Regions from separate parts of the Azospirillum baldaniorum genome, predicted to be linked through region 3. Evidence: riboswitches for the same ligand, from Rfam matches in the RefSeq annotation. Region 3 holds a riboswitch; each other region holds the start of a gene.

Region 1 (3,258 bases), on a different contig from region 3:
ATCGGCTTTGACAGGAGCATGGTGGACCCTTGCGGTGGTGACGCCCGCCAGACTGTCCACCGCATCGGCCGGGGCCAGCGCCGATCCGCGAAAGGCCGGGGTCGCTTCGCCAAACGTCCGCCCGGCGATTCACGAAGCGTGAATCGCCGACGCACTCTCCAGGCGATGCGGCGCGGGCCAGACCTGCGGTTGCGGCATTGGGCAGCGTCCGGGCTGCTCATATACTGTGCAATCATGACCCAAGCCGCCGCTCTTCCCGCCGCTGCCGCCAGCGACGACACCCGCCGTGCCATCGGCTGCTTCGTGCTGGCCATCTTCCTGTTCGCGGGCATGGACACGCTCATCAAATACTTGAGCAGCGGCTATCCGGTGGCGCAGCTCATGTTCGCGCGGTCGTTGGTGGCGGTGGTGCTGGTCGGCGGCATTTCGGTGGCGCGCGGCGGCTGGGGTGGGATGCGCACGCGGCGCCCGGTCGCCCACGTCTTCCGTTCGCTGGCCGGGTTGCTGTCGATGGGCTGCTTCTTCTACGCCTTCAAGCATCTGCCGCTGGCCGAGGTCTATGTGCTGAGCTTCGCCGGGCCGCTGTTCATCACGGCGCTGTCGATGCCGCTGCTCGGCGAGCCGGTGGGCTGGCGGCGCTGGGCGGCGGTGCTGGTCGGCTTCGGCGGCGTGGTGGTGATGGCCCGCCCGGAGGCCGACGCACCGCTCCTGCCGATTGTCGTCGGCGTGGCTGCGGCCTTCTTCTATGCGCTGGCGATGATCGCGGTGCGTGGCCTGTCGCGGACGGAGAGCAACACCGCCATTGTCGTTTATCTGCTGCTGACCACCACGGTGGTGAGTGGCGTGGCGGCGATTCCCGACTGGGTGCAGCCGGGCGGGTTCGACCTCGGGCTGATGCTTCTGGTCGGCACGCTGGGCGGCGCGGCGCAGGTGCTGATGACCCAGGCCTTCCGCCTGGGCCGTGCCGCGGTGGTGGCGCCCTTCGAATACACGGGGATGATCTGGGCGACCTTGCTCGGCTTCCTGGTCTTCGGCGACGTGCCGACTCCCACGGTCCTGGCCGGTGCCGGGATCATCATCGCCAGCGGGCTCTACATCCTCTATCGGGAAACGCTGCGCCGCGGCGACTGACGGGTCAGGCGGCGGCGGGAAGCGTCAACCCGCCGTCGACGGCGTGCGGGGAGGCCGTCAGGGCGATGATCCGGCTGCGCTCCAGCACGCGCCGGATCCGCGGCGGGTGATTCTCGAAGGCGATAGCGCCGCCGCAGTCGAGCACCGCGTTGCGCAGCGCCAGCAGAATGCCGATGCCGCAGGAATCGAGGAACTCCACCCGTCCCAGATCGACGCGCAGGGTCAGCGCCCGTGCCTCCGCGACGCGGCGGAGCAGGGGCGTCAGGCCGGGCAGGGCGGCGTGGTCGATCCGCCCTGACAGGACGGCGCGCAACTCGCATCCGCCTTGCGCCGTGGCGAAGGGGTTGAGGGTGACGGTGCTGTGCGACGGGGTGGGCCGCATGCTTCGGGGCGACTTCCGGTTGGGGCGACGGTCCGGCGCGGGCCGGGGGCGGCGGAAGGAACCACGGGAAGCACGACTCTCCGGTGTCTGTTGCGTTGCGAAATTGTGAAAAGGCGCCGGGCCGCCGCTTGACAGCCGCGCGCCGGGCTCACACTGTGCACACGAACGGCTGGGGTGCCTGCCGCAAGGCGGGCTGAGACCACACCCATCGAACCTGATCTGGGTCATGCCAGCGAAGGGAGCCAAGCGTTCGAGGCTGTGCCGCCGCTACTTCCCTGGCCTCCTCGTCCTCGCGCGGTTCTTCGCCGGGCAGGAGGAGACACATCCATGCGGCGCTTCCTTTCCATCCTCTCGGCAACGGCCATTTCGGCGGTCTTTTCGGCGTCGCTCCTCCCGGGCGCGGCGCGGGCGGGCGAGGCGTCGGTCCCCGTGCTGGTGCCGCTGACCGGCTTCCTGTCGCTGGAGGGCACGAGCCAGCGCAACGGCGCGGTCCTGGCGCTGAAGGACGCGCCCGCGGGTGTGGCGGTGCGGTCGGAGGTGATCGACACCGGCACCTCTCCGGAGGCCGCGGTCACGGCGCTGGAGCGTGCGGCGGGCGGCAAGGTCACCGCGGTGGCGGCCAGCATGCTGGGCACGCAGATGCTGGCGATGCTGCCGCTGGCCCAGGACTACAAAATTCCGCTGGTCACCGTGTCGGGTACGGCAAGCATCACCGAGCAGGGCAACCCCTGGGTCTTCCGCTTCTTCCCCGGCGACGCGGTGACCAAGGAGGCCCATGCCCGCTACGTGGCGGAGGAATTGGGCAAGAAGCGCCCGGCGGTGATCTACCAGACGACGGCCTACGGGCAGAGCGGCAAGGCCCATCTGGAGCAGGCCTTCAAGAAGCTCGGCGTCGAGCCGGTGTTCGAGGAGGGCGTGGACCCCGCCGCCAAGGATCTGCTGCCCGTCCTGACCAAGGCGCTGGCCGCCAAGCCCGACGTGCTGGTGCTGCATCTGCATTCCGGCCCGACCGCCCTGTTCATCCGGCAGGCGGCGGCCAACGGGGTGGCGGTGCCGATCGTCGCCGGCTCCGCCATGCACCAGCCGAGCACGGCGGCGCTTCTGGAACCGGCCGAGCTGAAGGGCGTCTGCGCCGAGACGGCGGCCTCGCCGATCTCCGGCGGCAGCCCGGAGGTGGAGGCCTTCACCGCCGCCTACCGCGCCGCCTTCAACGCGGAGCCGGACGCCTTCGCGCTCGGCCAGTATGACGGCATCCGCATGGTGCTGGCGGCGGTGCAGGGCGGTGCGGACAACGCGGAAGCGGTGCGCAAGGCCCTGTCCGGCGGGACTCACCAGGGCCTCGCCATGACCTACAAATCGGACGGCAAGGGCAACATGGCGCATTCCGCGGTGATCGTCTGCTACGACGGCGCCTCGCGCGTGCCGGCGATCGCCAAGCGCTACGACAACCTGACCGGCGTGGTGACCGGCATGGTGAAGTGAGCAAGCCTTGATCACCCTGCAGCTTCTCGTCAACGGCCTCGCCCTGGGTGCGGCCTACGCGCTGGTCGCGCTCGGCTTCGTGCTGGTGCTGAACGCCACCGCGGCGGTGAATTTTGCGCAGGGCGATCTCGTGATGGCCGGCGGTCTGCTCGGCGTGGCGCTGGCGCCGCATCTGCCGGGGTATCTGCCGCTGCCCGGACTGCTTCTGCTGCCGGTGGTGCTGGTGCTGATGGCCGGGCTTGGGTTGCTGCTGGCGGCGGCGG
Region 2 (3,258 bases), on a different contig from region 3:
TCGACGTCGGGGTAGAGCAGCTCGCGGTCGCCGATGACCTCCAGCTTGATCCAGTCCACGCCCAGCGCCTCGCGGGCGAGTTGCGCGGTCAGCACCGCCTCCTTGGCGGTCAGGCAACCGGCGGTGTTGGGCAGCAGCCCGGCGCGGTCGCCGATGACGTCGACGAGGCTTTCCGAATAGCCGTCCAGGCTGATGCGCCGGATGGCCAGCGTGACCAGTTCGCTGCCGCTGGCCTCCAGCGCGTCCAGCATGACCTGCTGGTTCGGATAACCGGCGGTGCCGAGAAACAGGCGCGAGCGGAACTCACGGCCCGCTATGGTGAGCGTGTCGTTCATGGGTGTTTCCTTGGATGTCGGACCCGCGCTCCGGCGGGTGAGAATTTCAGCCGCCCTGCACGGGACGGATGATCTCCAGGGCGTCGCCCGCGGACAGGGGCGTCTCGTCCCAGCGGCGGGACGGCAGGACGGCGCCGTTGAGGGCGACCGCGACCCCGCGGGTGCCCGCGGCGATTCCCCGCCCGGCCAGCAGGGCGGCGACGGTGGGGGCGGCGAGGTCCTCCTCCCGCCCGTTGACACGGATGCGGGCGCTCATGCCGCGGCCCCCTTCGGCTGGGCGAAGCGGTCGAGCGCGAAGGGGCGGATCACCGGATCGGCCTCCCCGGTCAGGACCAGACGCGCCACCGAATCCGCGGTGACCGGGGTCAGCAGGATGCCGTTGCGGTGGTGCCCGGTGGCGTAGACCAGCCCCTCGACCTCCGAGAGGCCGAGGATCGGGGCGTCGTCGCGGGTGCCCGGGCGGAAGCCGGCCCATGCCTCCTCGATGGGCAGCTCGGCGATGCCCGGCAGGGCGCGCCATGCCCCCTCCAGCAGGGCGAACTGGCCCCCGGCGGTCAGCCGGTCGTCGAACCCGCGCTCCTCCGTCGTGGCGCCGACGAGCAGCCGCCCGTCCAGCCGCGGGATCAGGTAGGTGCCGGGGGTCCACACCACATGGCGCAGCAACGGCAGGCGGGCGTCCATGCGCAGGCAGAGCATCTGTCCCTTCACCGGGCGCACGGGCGGCCGCACCGCCGGAGACAACCCGTCGATCCAGCCCGACCACGCCCCGGCGGCCAGAACCACTTGATCGGCCTCGACCAGACGGTCCTCGACCTGGATACCGACCGCCCGACCACCGCGGACTTCGATGCGGGACACCTCAGCGTATTCGTGCACCACGGCGCCGGCCCGCAGGGCGGCGGCGTGCAGGGCGGTGGCGACCTTGCGGTTGTCGACCTGATGGTCGCCTGCGCAAAACAGCGCGCCGGCGACGCCCGGCTGGAGATAGGGCTCGCGCCGCCGCACCTCCGCCCCGCTCAGCCATTCCACCGGCAGGCCGAGCCTGGTCTGGAAATCGTGCAGGAAGCGCACCTTGGCCGCGTCGTCGGCGTTCAGCGCGATGACCATCGTGCCTTCGCCGCGCAGGTCCACCGCCATGCCGGAAGCGGCCTCCAACTCCGCCGCGAAGGCGGGCCACAGGTCCTGCGATGCGCGGGTCAGCGGCAGAAGGCTCTCTTCGCCGGGTTCGGTCTCGACACAAGCGGCGAGCATGCCGCCCGCGGCGTGGCTGGCGCCCCGGCCGGCAGCGCCGCGGTCGAAGACCTCGACCCGGCAGCCGGCGGCGGCCAGCCTCCAGGCGATGGACAGGCCGATCACCCCGGCGCCGATCACGGCGATGGAGGGCCCTCCAGAAACGGAAAGAGCGGAATCAGAATGAGATAAGGGCGCGGATACCATGCGGCGGCTCCCTTCGCTGGCATTATCCAGACAGGTTCGATGGGTGTGATCTCAGCCGCGTGAGCGCATCCCGCACGGCACCCCAGCCAATGCCCGGATCATCCGGAAGAGAGCCGCCTTTGGCAAGCCCCTTTTCGTTGGTCACAACAACAAAAGCGACGCCAGCCCCAGGAAGGACAGGAAGCCGATGACATCGGTCATGGTGGTCAGGAAGACCGAACTCGCCACCGCCGGATCGACGCCCAGCCGGTCCAGCCCGATGGGAATCAGCACGCCGCACAGGCCGGCGACGAACAGGTTGATGACCATGGCGCAGCCGATGACCAGGCCGATCATCGGCTCGAACCACGTCGCGGCGATGGCCCCCACCAGCGTGGCGAAGACGGCGCCGTTGAGCAGCCCGACCAGAACCTCCTTCCCCACCACGCGGGGCGCGTTGGAGGACGACAGCTCGCGCGTCGCCAGGGCGCGCACCGCTACGGTCAGGGTCTGGGTCCCGGCGTTGCCGCCCATCGAGGCGGTGATCGGCATCAGCACGGCCAGCGCCACGATCTGTTCGATGGTCGCCTCGAACAGCGAGATGACGCCCGCCGCGGCGAAGGCGGTGAACAGATTCACGCCCAGCCAGGAAATGCGCGAGCGCGAGGTCTCCAGAACCGAGCGGTAGATCGAGGTGTCGCCGACGCCGCCCAGCTTGCCGATGTCGTCTTCGGCTTCCTCGTCGATGATGTGGACCACGTCGTCGACGGTGATGACGCCGATCAACCGCCCGCCGGCATCCACCACAGGGGCGGAGACCAGGGCGTATTGGCGGAACAGGTTCGCCACCTCCTCCTGATCCATGGTGGCGGGGATGGTGTCCACCTCCTCCGTCACCAGATCGGCAATGCGGATCGACCGCTTCTGGCGCAGCAGGCGCGACAGCGGCACCGCGCCGACCACCCGGTGCATCGGATCGACGACGAAGATATCGTAGAAGTCCTCCGGCAGCTCGTCGGTGGCGGCACGGACGTAATCGATGGTCTTGCCCACCGTCCAGAACTGCGGCACCGCCACCAGATCGCGCTGCATCAGGCGGCCGGCGGTGTATTCGTCGTAGGTCAGGTTCTCCTGGACCAGCGCGCGGTCGGCGGCCGGCAGATTCTCCAGCACCTCGCGCCGGGTGTCCTCGTCCAGGTCCTCGATGACGTCGACGGCGTCGTCGGTGTCCAGCTCCGCGACGGCGGCGGCCAGCTCCTTCGGTTCGAACAGCTCGACGATCTCTTCGCGGAGATCGGGGTTGAGGTAGCTCAGCACCTCGCCGTCGAAGTCGGGACGCAGGACACCGATCAGCGCCTCCCGGTCATCGTGACCGAGCTGCTCGATCAGGTCGGCGATGTCGGCGGGGTGAAGCTTGTCCACCTCCGCGCGCAGATCGTCGCGCCGTCCGGCGTGCAGCCGTTCGACGATCTCCTCCACGAACTCCGGCTCAACACCATAGGCGCGC
Region 3 (3,258 bases):
CCACGTAGGGCGGACGCGTCTCGGGGGTGTAGCGGTCCAGCGTGCCGCGGCTCTCCCGGATCTGCTGCGGCGTGGTCATCCGGGCCATCAGCCCGCGGACGGCGACGGGGAAGACCGAAAAGTTCTCGCCCTCCACGTTCATGAAATTGACCTTGAAGTAGAACAGCGGCACGCGGAACCCCGCGATCATCGCCGAACTGTCGCGCAGCGACGCGACCGAGCGGGCGCGCAAAATCTCGTCCACGTCTGAAACGATGACGATGTCGTCCGGCTCCACCTTGTCCAGCCCGAGCGCGATGGCGTTCCGCTGCGCCCGCTCGCGCACCCAGGGATTGTCGGTTTCCGGGAAGTCGGGGGCGACGACCAGCTTCACCTTGTCCAGGAAGGGCAGGAAGCGATCGCGCTCCTCCATGAAATGCAGCGGCTTGGGCGCGCCGGTGAAGGTCTGCTTGGCCTCGACGATCACGAACTGGTCGACCGTGTCGTACAGCTCGCGGAAGCGCAGCTCCAGAAGGTCGAGTTCGTTGTGGAAGGTGAAGCAGTCGTAGATCTTCGGCTGGCGTCGCTGCGGCGCGGCCACCGCCGGCCAGCGCGACCCCGGCGCCGCCGTCGTCTGCACCGCATCGGCCAGGGCCAGCACATAGTCCCGCTGCACGCCGCTCGTCCATTCGGTGATCTGGGAGCGCAGGAACGTCTCGTCCCGCCGCGCCACCAGCTTGCGGACCATGGAGGCGAAGGGGGCCTTGCGTCCGGACAGCGCGAGGCTGGTCATCAGGTCGGTGTAGTCGCGCCGGTCGAGAAGCGGGCCGTCCATCACCTCGATCCGTTCCTCCAGCGCGCGGTCCCCCAGCACCTTGCCGAAGTTGAACAGGCCGTGGAAGCCGAAGGCCGGTCCCGGCACCGGCGTGCGCTCGAAGGCGAAGCGGTCGGCCACGGCCTCCGGGGCGAAGCGGATGCCGGCCTTCTCCAGCGCCGGGCGCTCGGTCCGGCAGATGACGTGGTCCTCGGGGATGCCGGCTTCGAAGGGCAGGTCGCGCAGCCGGTCGAGCAGGGCGGCGGAGCGCAGGGAGAAGCCGCCGTTCCCCACCGTCATGCCGTCGTCGTACCAGCCCCAGCGGGCGCCGATGTAGTCGAAGGCGCGGAACTCCTCCGTCCATGCCTGTGGGTCGGCGACGAAGCCGTCCCACTGCGCGATCAGGACATGGCCCGTCGTCACCAGCCGGCGCAGGCGGACGTTGATCGTGTCCGAATAGTCGTCGATGTCGTTGATCGGGGCGATGCGGTGGAAATCGACGCCGGGGATCTTCGGATCGCGGTCGGACAGCAGCAGGACGCTGGAGAAGCGGCAGGCGGCGATGCTGTCCCGGATGGCCATCTCGACCAGGGCGTGGTTCGCCGTGTCGGCGAACACCAGCGTGCAGTCCTCGATCCTCACCATCCCGTTCCCCGTTCTGCCGCCGGCGTCGGCCGCCCGCGGGCGCGGATCCTATCACGGCGGTTGTGGGGCTGCCACGGGCGGAGCGCCGTGCGTCTCAGAGCCCGACCTCCTTGACGGGCGGGGGCCGGTCCCTTAGCTTGCGAATGTTCCCTGGGGGGCCTCGCTAGGAGGCTGAGACTCCGCCGGTCCGGCGCTTTCATCCGGACAACGCGGTGACCCATCGAACCTGATCCGGGTCATACCGGCGTAGGGACGGGACTGAAGGGCGGCACGGCGTACCCCCATTCCATCCAGACACCGCTTGTCCCGGCAACAGTTTGTTGGCGTTGCAAAAGGTGTGCGGACGTGACCGAAGCCCGACTTGTCGAAGAGCTGCTGGCCTTCATCGCCGCCGGAGAGGCGGACGAGGAGGCGTTCAACCGCATGGCGCTGGCCGTCTTCGCCCACCAGTTCGAGACCAACGCCCCCTACCGCCGCTTCGCCACCCAGCGGGCGCGCACCCTGCGCACGGTGAAGAGCTGGCGCGACGTGCCCGCCGTGCCGATCAGCGCCTTCAAGGACCTGACGCTGAGCGGCCGCCCGCCGGAGGAATGCCCGCACGTCTTCATGACCAGCGGCACCACCAAGGGCGTGCGGGGCAAGAGCCATCACCCGACGCTGGCGGTCTACGACCGCTCGATGACCGTCAACTTCCGCCGCCGCTTTATGGGTGAGCATGATCGGCTGCGCATGGGCATCCTGTTCCCGACCGAGCAGGCGATGCCCAACTCCTCGCTCGCCCATTATCTGGCGCTGGCCAAGAGCGAATTCGGGACGGCGGAGAGCCGGTATTTCGTCTCCGACGCCGGGCTGGACGTGGACGGGGCCATCGCCGAGCTGTCCCGTGCCGAGGCCACCGGCGAACCCTACGCCCTGCTGGGGGCGAGCTTCAGCGTCGTGCATCTGATGGACGCGCTGGCCGAGCGGGGGCGGAGCTTCGCCCTGCCGGCGGGCAGCCGCATCCTCGACACCGGCGGCTTCAAGGGCCAGTCGCGCGAGATGGCGGCGGAGGAGTTCTACAGCCGCCTGTCCGCGACCTTCGGTGTGCCGCGCCGGCTGTGCATCAACATGTACGGCATGACCGAGCTGAGCACCCAGTTCTACGACGACGGCAACGAGGCCTGCCCGTCGGTGAAGTCCGGCCCGCACTGGATCCGCAGCCGGGTCATCAACCCGCTGACCGGGCAGGAGGTGCCGCGCGGCAGCGTCGGCGTGCTCGTCCATCACGATCTGGCCCATTTCAACTGCGCGTCGGCCATCCTGACCGAGGATGCGGGGGTGGAGGTGGACGGCGGCTTCCAGCTTCTCGGCCGGGCCGACGGGGCGGACGCCAAGGGCTGCTCCATGGCGGTCGAGGACTTCCTCAAAGCGGCACGGGCTTCCTGATGGAGCGCGCCGGGCATTTGCCGGGGCTGTCCGCCGACGCGGTGGACTGGCGGACGCTGACCTTCCGGCGCGGCGCCGAGACGCTCGACGTGGCGGTGCCGGTGCTGACCGAGCCACAGGTCGCTGAATTGGCAACGCGGGTGCGGACGAACGCGCGGACTTACCTGAGACGCCGCACCGTCGCGGAGATCGCCGCCACCATCGACCGCGCCGTCGCCCGGCTGCTCGACCGCGACGACCCGTGGCGGCGGAAGGCGGAACGGCTGCTGCCGCTGGTCACCGGCTACGACGCCGAGATGGTCCGGCTGGGGCTGACCGGCTATCTGAAGACCTTCCGCGGGCCGGAGCTGCGGAAATTCATCGCCGAGGATTTCGCCAACCCGGCGGTGCTCGAC
Region 4 (3,258 bases), on a different contig from region 3:
CGATCTGGGCGTGAAGGAAGCCCCGATCAGCCTGTTCGGCATCACCATGGCGGCTCTGCCCTTCGCGCTGATGCTCGACCGCGTGATGAACGGCATCTCCCGTCCGCTGTTCGGCTTCGTCTCCGACCACATCGGCCGTGAAGCGACCATGTTCATCGCCTTCACCTTCGAAGGCCTCGGCATCCTGATGCTCAGCCGCTTCGGCCACGACCCGATCATGTTCCTGATCCTGTCGGGTCTGGTGTTCCTGGCCTGGGGCGAAGTGTACAGCCTGTTCAGCGCCACTTCGGCGGACACCTTTGGCACCAAGCATGCGGCGAAGATCTACGGCGTGCTGTACTGCGCCAAGGGCGTCGCGGCCCTGCTGGTCCCGCTGGGCAACCTGCTGATGGAAGCCACCGGCACCTGGGCGACCGTGCTCTACATCTGCGCCACCATGGACCTCATCGCGGCCTTCTGCGCCATCGCGGTCCTGCGGCCCATGTTGCGCAAGCATCACGCCCGAAACGCCGAACTCGCCGCCCAGCAGGGTGCGGGTGGGCTGGCGGTGCAGCCCGGCCACTGATCGGCCCGCGAAGCTTCAGGTTTCTTGTCTCGAATGACGGCCGCCGCGCGCACCCCGCGCGGCGGCCTTCTTTCATTCCAGGAAGAAGGGACGGTTGTGGCCCTCGCCGGACTGGTTGAAGCGGTCCGACGACCAGAGACCGTCCGGCTGCTCGTCCTGCGGATCGGCGTTCCACTCGTCGTCCTCCCGCATCAGCAGGGTCAGGCCATGGCCCATCAGTCCGGCCAGGGCGACGAAGGCGATCATCTGGGATTCGAGCATGGGACGGGCTCCGGGCACTCGGGAGGGGATGTTGCTTCTTGTTGTTGTGATGCAGCATAGCGGCCCGGCTCAGGCTGCGCAATAGGATTTTGTATACCAGATAATGGATACCAGAAACGCGCCAAGCGCATTGATCGGGCGGGATTCGCCGTGAATCGCGCTGTGAATCGCATTGACGTGGGTGGGGCGGATCGTTCAGCATGGCGACGTTCCAAGGGGAGCCCCATAGCACGGGGCTGAGATGATGCCGTAAGGCGCCGAACCCTTTGAACCTGATCCGGGTCGTACCGGCGTAGGGACAGGAACAAACGGGCCACGGTCACGCGCACCCCCATCGCGCACCCCTCCATGGGGACCGCTCCGGTCGTCCGTTCTGCCGCTCCGTCACACCCGGGTCTCCAACGATCCTATGTGCGATGGAGATCCACAGCAGATGCCCGACACTCTTCCCTCCGCTTCGAAAGACGCCGCGCCGTCCGACCATTTCTCGGTGACGACCGGCCCGCTGCCGTCGTCCAGCAAGGTCCATGTGGCCGGGGAGCGCTTCCCCGACCTGCGCGTGGCGATGCGCGACATCCATGTCGGCGGCGGCGAGCCGCCGGTGCGCGTCTACGACACCTCCGGCCCCTACAGCGATCCCGCGGTGCAGACCGACATCCGCCGCGGCCTAGCGGAGCTGCGCCGTTCCTGGATCGAGGCCCGCGGCGACGTCGAGGCCTATGAGGGCCGCGAGGTCCGTCCGGAGGACGACGGGCTGCGCGTCGGCGAGACGCGCGCCGTGCCCGTCTTCGACCGCGCCGGGCGCCGTCCGCTGCGCGGCAAGCCGGGCCGGACGGTCACGCAGATGGCCTACGCCCGCGCCGGCATCGTCACGCCGGAGATGGAGTACATCGCCGTCCGCGAAAATCTGGGCCGCCAGCGGCTGGCCGAGGCGGCGGCGCGGGATGGTGACGATTTCGGCGCCTCCATCCCCGACCATGTGACGCCGGAGTTCGTCCGCGACGAAGTGGCGCGCGGGCGGGCGATCATCCCGTCCAACATCAACCACCCCGAATCGGAGCCGATGATCATCGGCCGCAACTTCCTCACCAAGATCAACGCGAACATCGGCAACTCCGCCGTCGCGTCCTCGGTGGGGGAGGAGGTCGACAAGATGGTCTGGTCGATCCGCTGGGGCGCCGACACCGTGATGGACCTGTCCACCGGCCGCAACATCCACACCACCCGTGAATGGATCCTGCGCAACAGCCCGGTCCCCATCGGCACCGTGCCGATCTATCAGGCGCTGGAGAAGGTGGGCGGCAAGGCCGAGGACCTGACCTGGGAGATCTTCCGCGACACGCTGATCGAGCAGGCGGAGCAGGGGGTGGATTACTTCACCATCCACGCCGGCATCCGTCTGGCGCACATCCCGCTAACCGCGAAGCGCACCACCGGCATCGTGTCGCGCGGCGGCTCGATCATGGCGAAATGGTGCCTGTCCCACCACCGCGAGAGCTTCCTCTACGAGCGGTTCGAGGAGATCTGCGAGATCATGAAGGCGTACGACGTCGCCTTCTCGCTGGGCGACGGCTTGCGCCCCGGTTCCATCGCCGACGCCAACGACGCCGCCCAGTTCGCCGAGCTGGAGACGCTGGGCGAGCTGACCAAGATCGCCTGGAAGCACGATGTGCAGGTGATGATCGAGGGGCCGGGCCATGTGCCCATGCACAAGATCAAGGCCAACGTCGACAAGCAGCTGGCGCTGTGCGGCGAGGCGCCCTTCTACACGCTCGGGCCGCTGACCACGGACATCGCGCCGGGTTACGACCACATCACCAGCGCCATCGGCGCCGCCATGATCGGCTGGTTCGGCACGGCGATGCTCTGCTACGTCACGCCGAAGGAGCATCTGGGGCTGCCGGACCGCGACGACGTCAAGGTGGGCGTGGTCACCTACAAGATCGCCGCCCACGCCGCTGACCTCGCCAAGGGCCATCCCGGCGCCCAGGAACGCGACGACGCCCTGTCGCGCGCCCGCTTCGAGTTCCGCTGGCGCGACCAGTTCCACCTGTCGCTCGACCCTGAGACGGCGGAGCGCTTCCACGATCAGACCTTGCCGGCGGAGGGGGCGAAGGTCGCGCATTTCTGTTCGATGTGCGGGCCGAAGTTCTGCTCGATGAAGATCACGCAGGAGGTGCGGGACTACGCCAACTCCGGCATGGCCGAGATGTCGGAGAGCTTCCGCGCCAAGGGCGGGGAGATTTATTTGGAGGAGGGGCAGGCGGCGGACTGACCTCCCGAATCGAAAAGGGGACGCCCTCGCGGGCGTCCCCTCGCTTCGGCTCCTTCCCCAAGCGGGGAAAAGAGCGTCAGGGCGTTGCCGTCACGCTCCGGCCGCTGCGCGCGTCCAGCGATTCGGCGGCCATGCGATTCCGCATCGGGCGCAGGAC

The links. A riboswitch is a leader RNA that binds a small molecule or an ion and turns the genes downstream of it on or off. The one in region 3 is predicted to bind thiamine pyrophosphate.
Region 1: another riboswitch for thiamine pyrophosphate. It lies ahead of Sp245p_RS10550 (ABC transporter substrate-binding protein); the one in region 3 lies ahead of Sp245p_RS20060 (LuxE/PaaK family acyltransferase).
Region 2: another riboswitch for thiamine pyrophosphate. It lies ahead of thiO (glycine oxidase ThiO); the one in region 3 lies ahead of Sp245p_RS20060 (LuxE/PaaK family acyltransferase).
Region 4: another riboswitch for thiamine pyrophosphate. It lies ahead of thiC (phosphomethylpyrimidine synthase ThiC); the one in region 3 lies ahead of Sp245p_RS20060 (LuxE/PaaK family acyltransferase).

What each region holds. Positions count from the first base shown of each region.
Region 1 is NZ_CP022253.1:2,219,052-2,222,309, reverse strand. It holds gene Sp245p_RS10565 (phytoene desaturase family protein) at 1-20, opposite strand, end outside; gene Sp245p_RS10560 (DMT family transporter) at 235-1,131, shown strand; gene Sp245p_RS10555 (STAS domain-containing protein) at 1,136-1,513, opposite strand; TPP riboswitch at 1,674-1,771, shown strand; gene Sp245p_RS10550 (ABC transporter substrate-binding protein) at 1,841-2,995, shown strand; gene Sp245p_RS10545 (branched-chain amino acid ABC transporter permease) at 3,003-3,258, shown strand, end outside.
Region 2 is NZ_CP022262.1:618,706-621,963, forward strand. It holds gene thiG (thiazole synthase) at 1-335, opposite strand, end outside; gene thiS (sulfur carrier protein ThiS) at 382-591, opposite strand; gene thiO (glycine oxidase ThiO) at 588-1,772, opposite strand; TPP riboswitch at 1,764-1,867, opposite strand; gene mgtE (magnesium transporter) at 1,914-3,258, opposite strand, start outside.
Region 3 is NZ_CP022254.1:1,268,193-1,271,450, forward strand. It holds gene Sp245p_RS20055 (DUF5672 family protein) at 1-1,438, opposite strand, end outside; TPP riboswitch at 1,580-1,709, shown strand; gene Sp245p_RS20060 (LuxE/PaaK family acyltransferase) at 1,784-2,863, shown strand; gene Sp245p_RS20065 (acyl-CoA reductase) at 2,863-3,258, shown strand, end outside.
Region 4 is NZ_CP022253.1:1,951,536-1,954,793, reverse strand. It holds gene oxlT (oxalate/formate MFS antiporter) at 1-565, shown strand, start outside; gene Sp245p_RS09245 (hypothetical protein) at 638-826, opposite strand; TPP riboswitch at 1,031-1,143, shown strand; gene thiC (phosphomethylpyrimidine synthase ThiC) at 1,260-3,101, shown strand; gene oxlT (oxalate/formate MFS antiporter) at 3,178-3,258, opposite strand, start outside.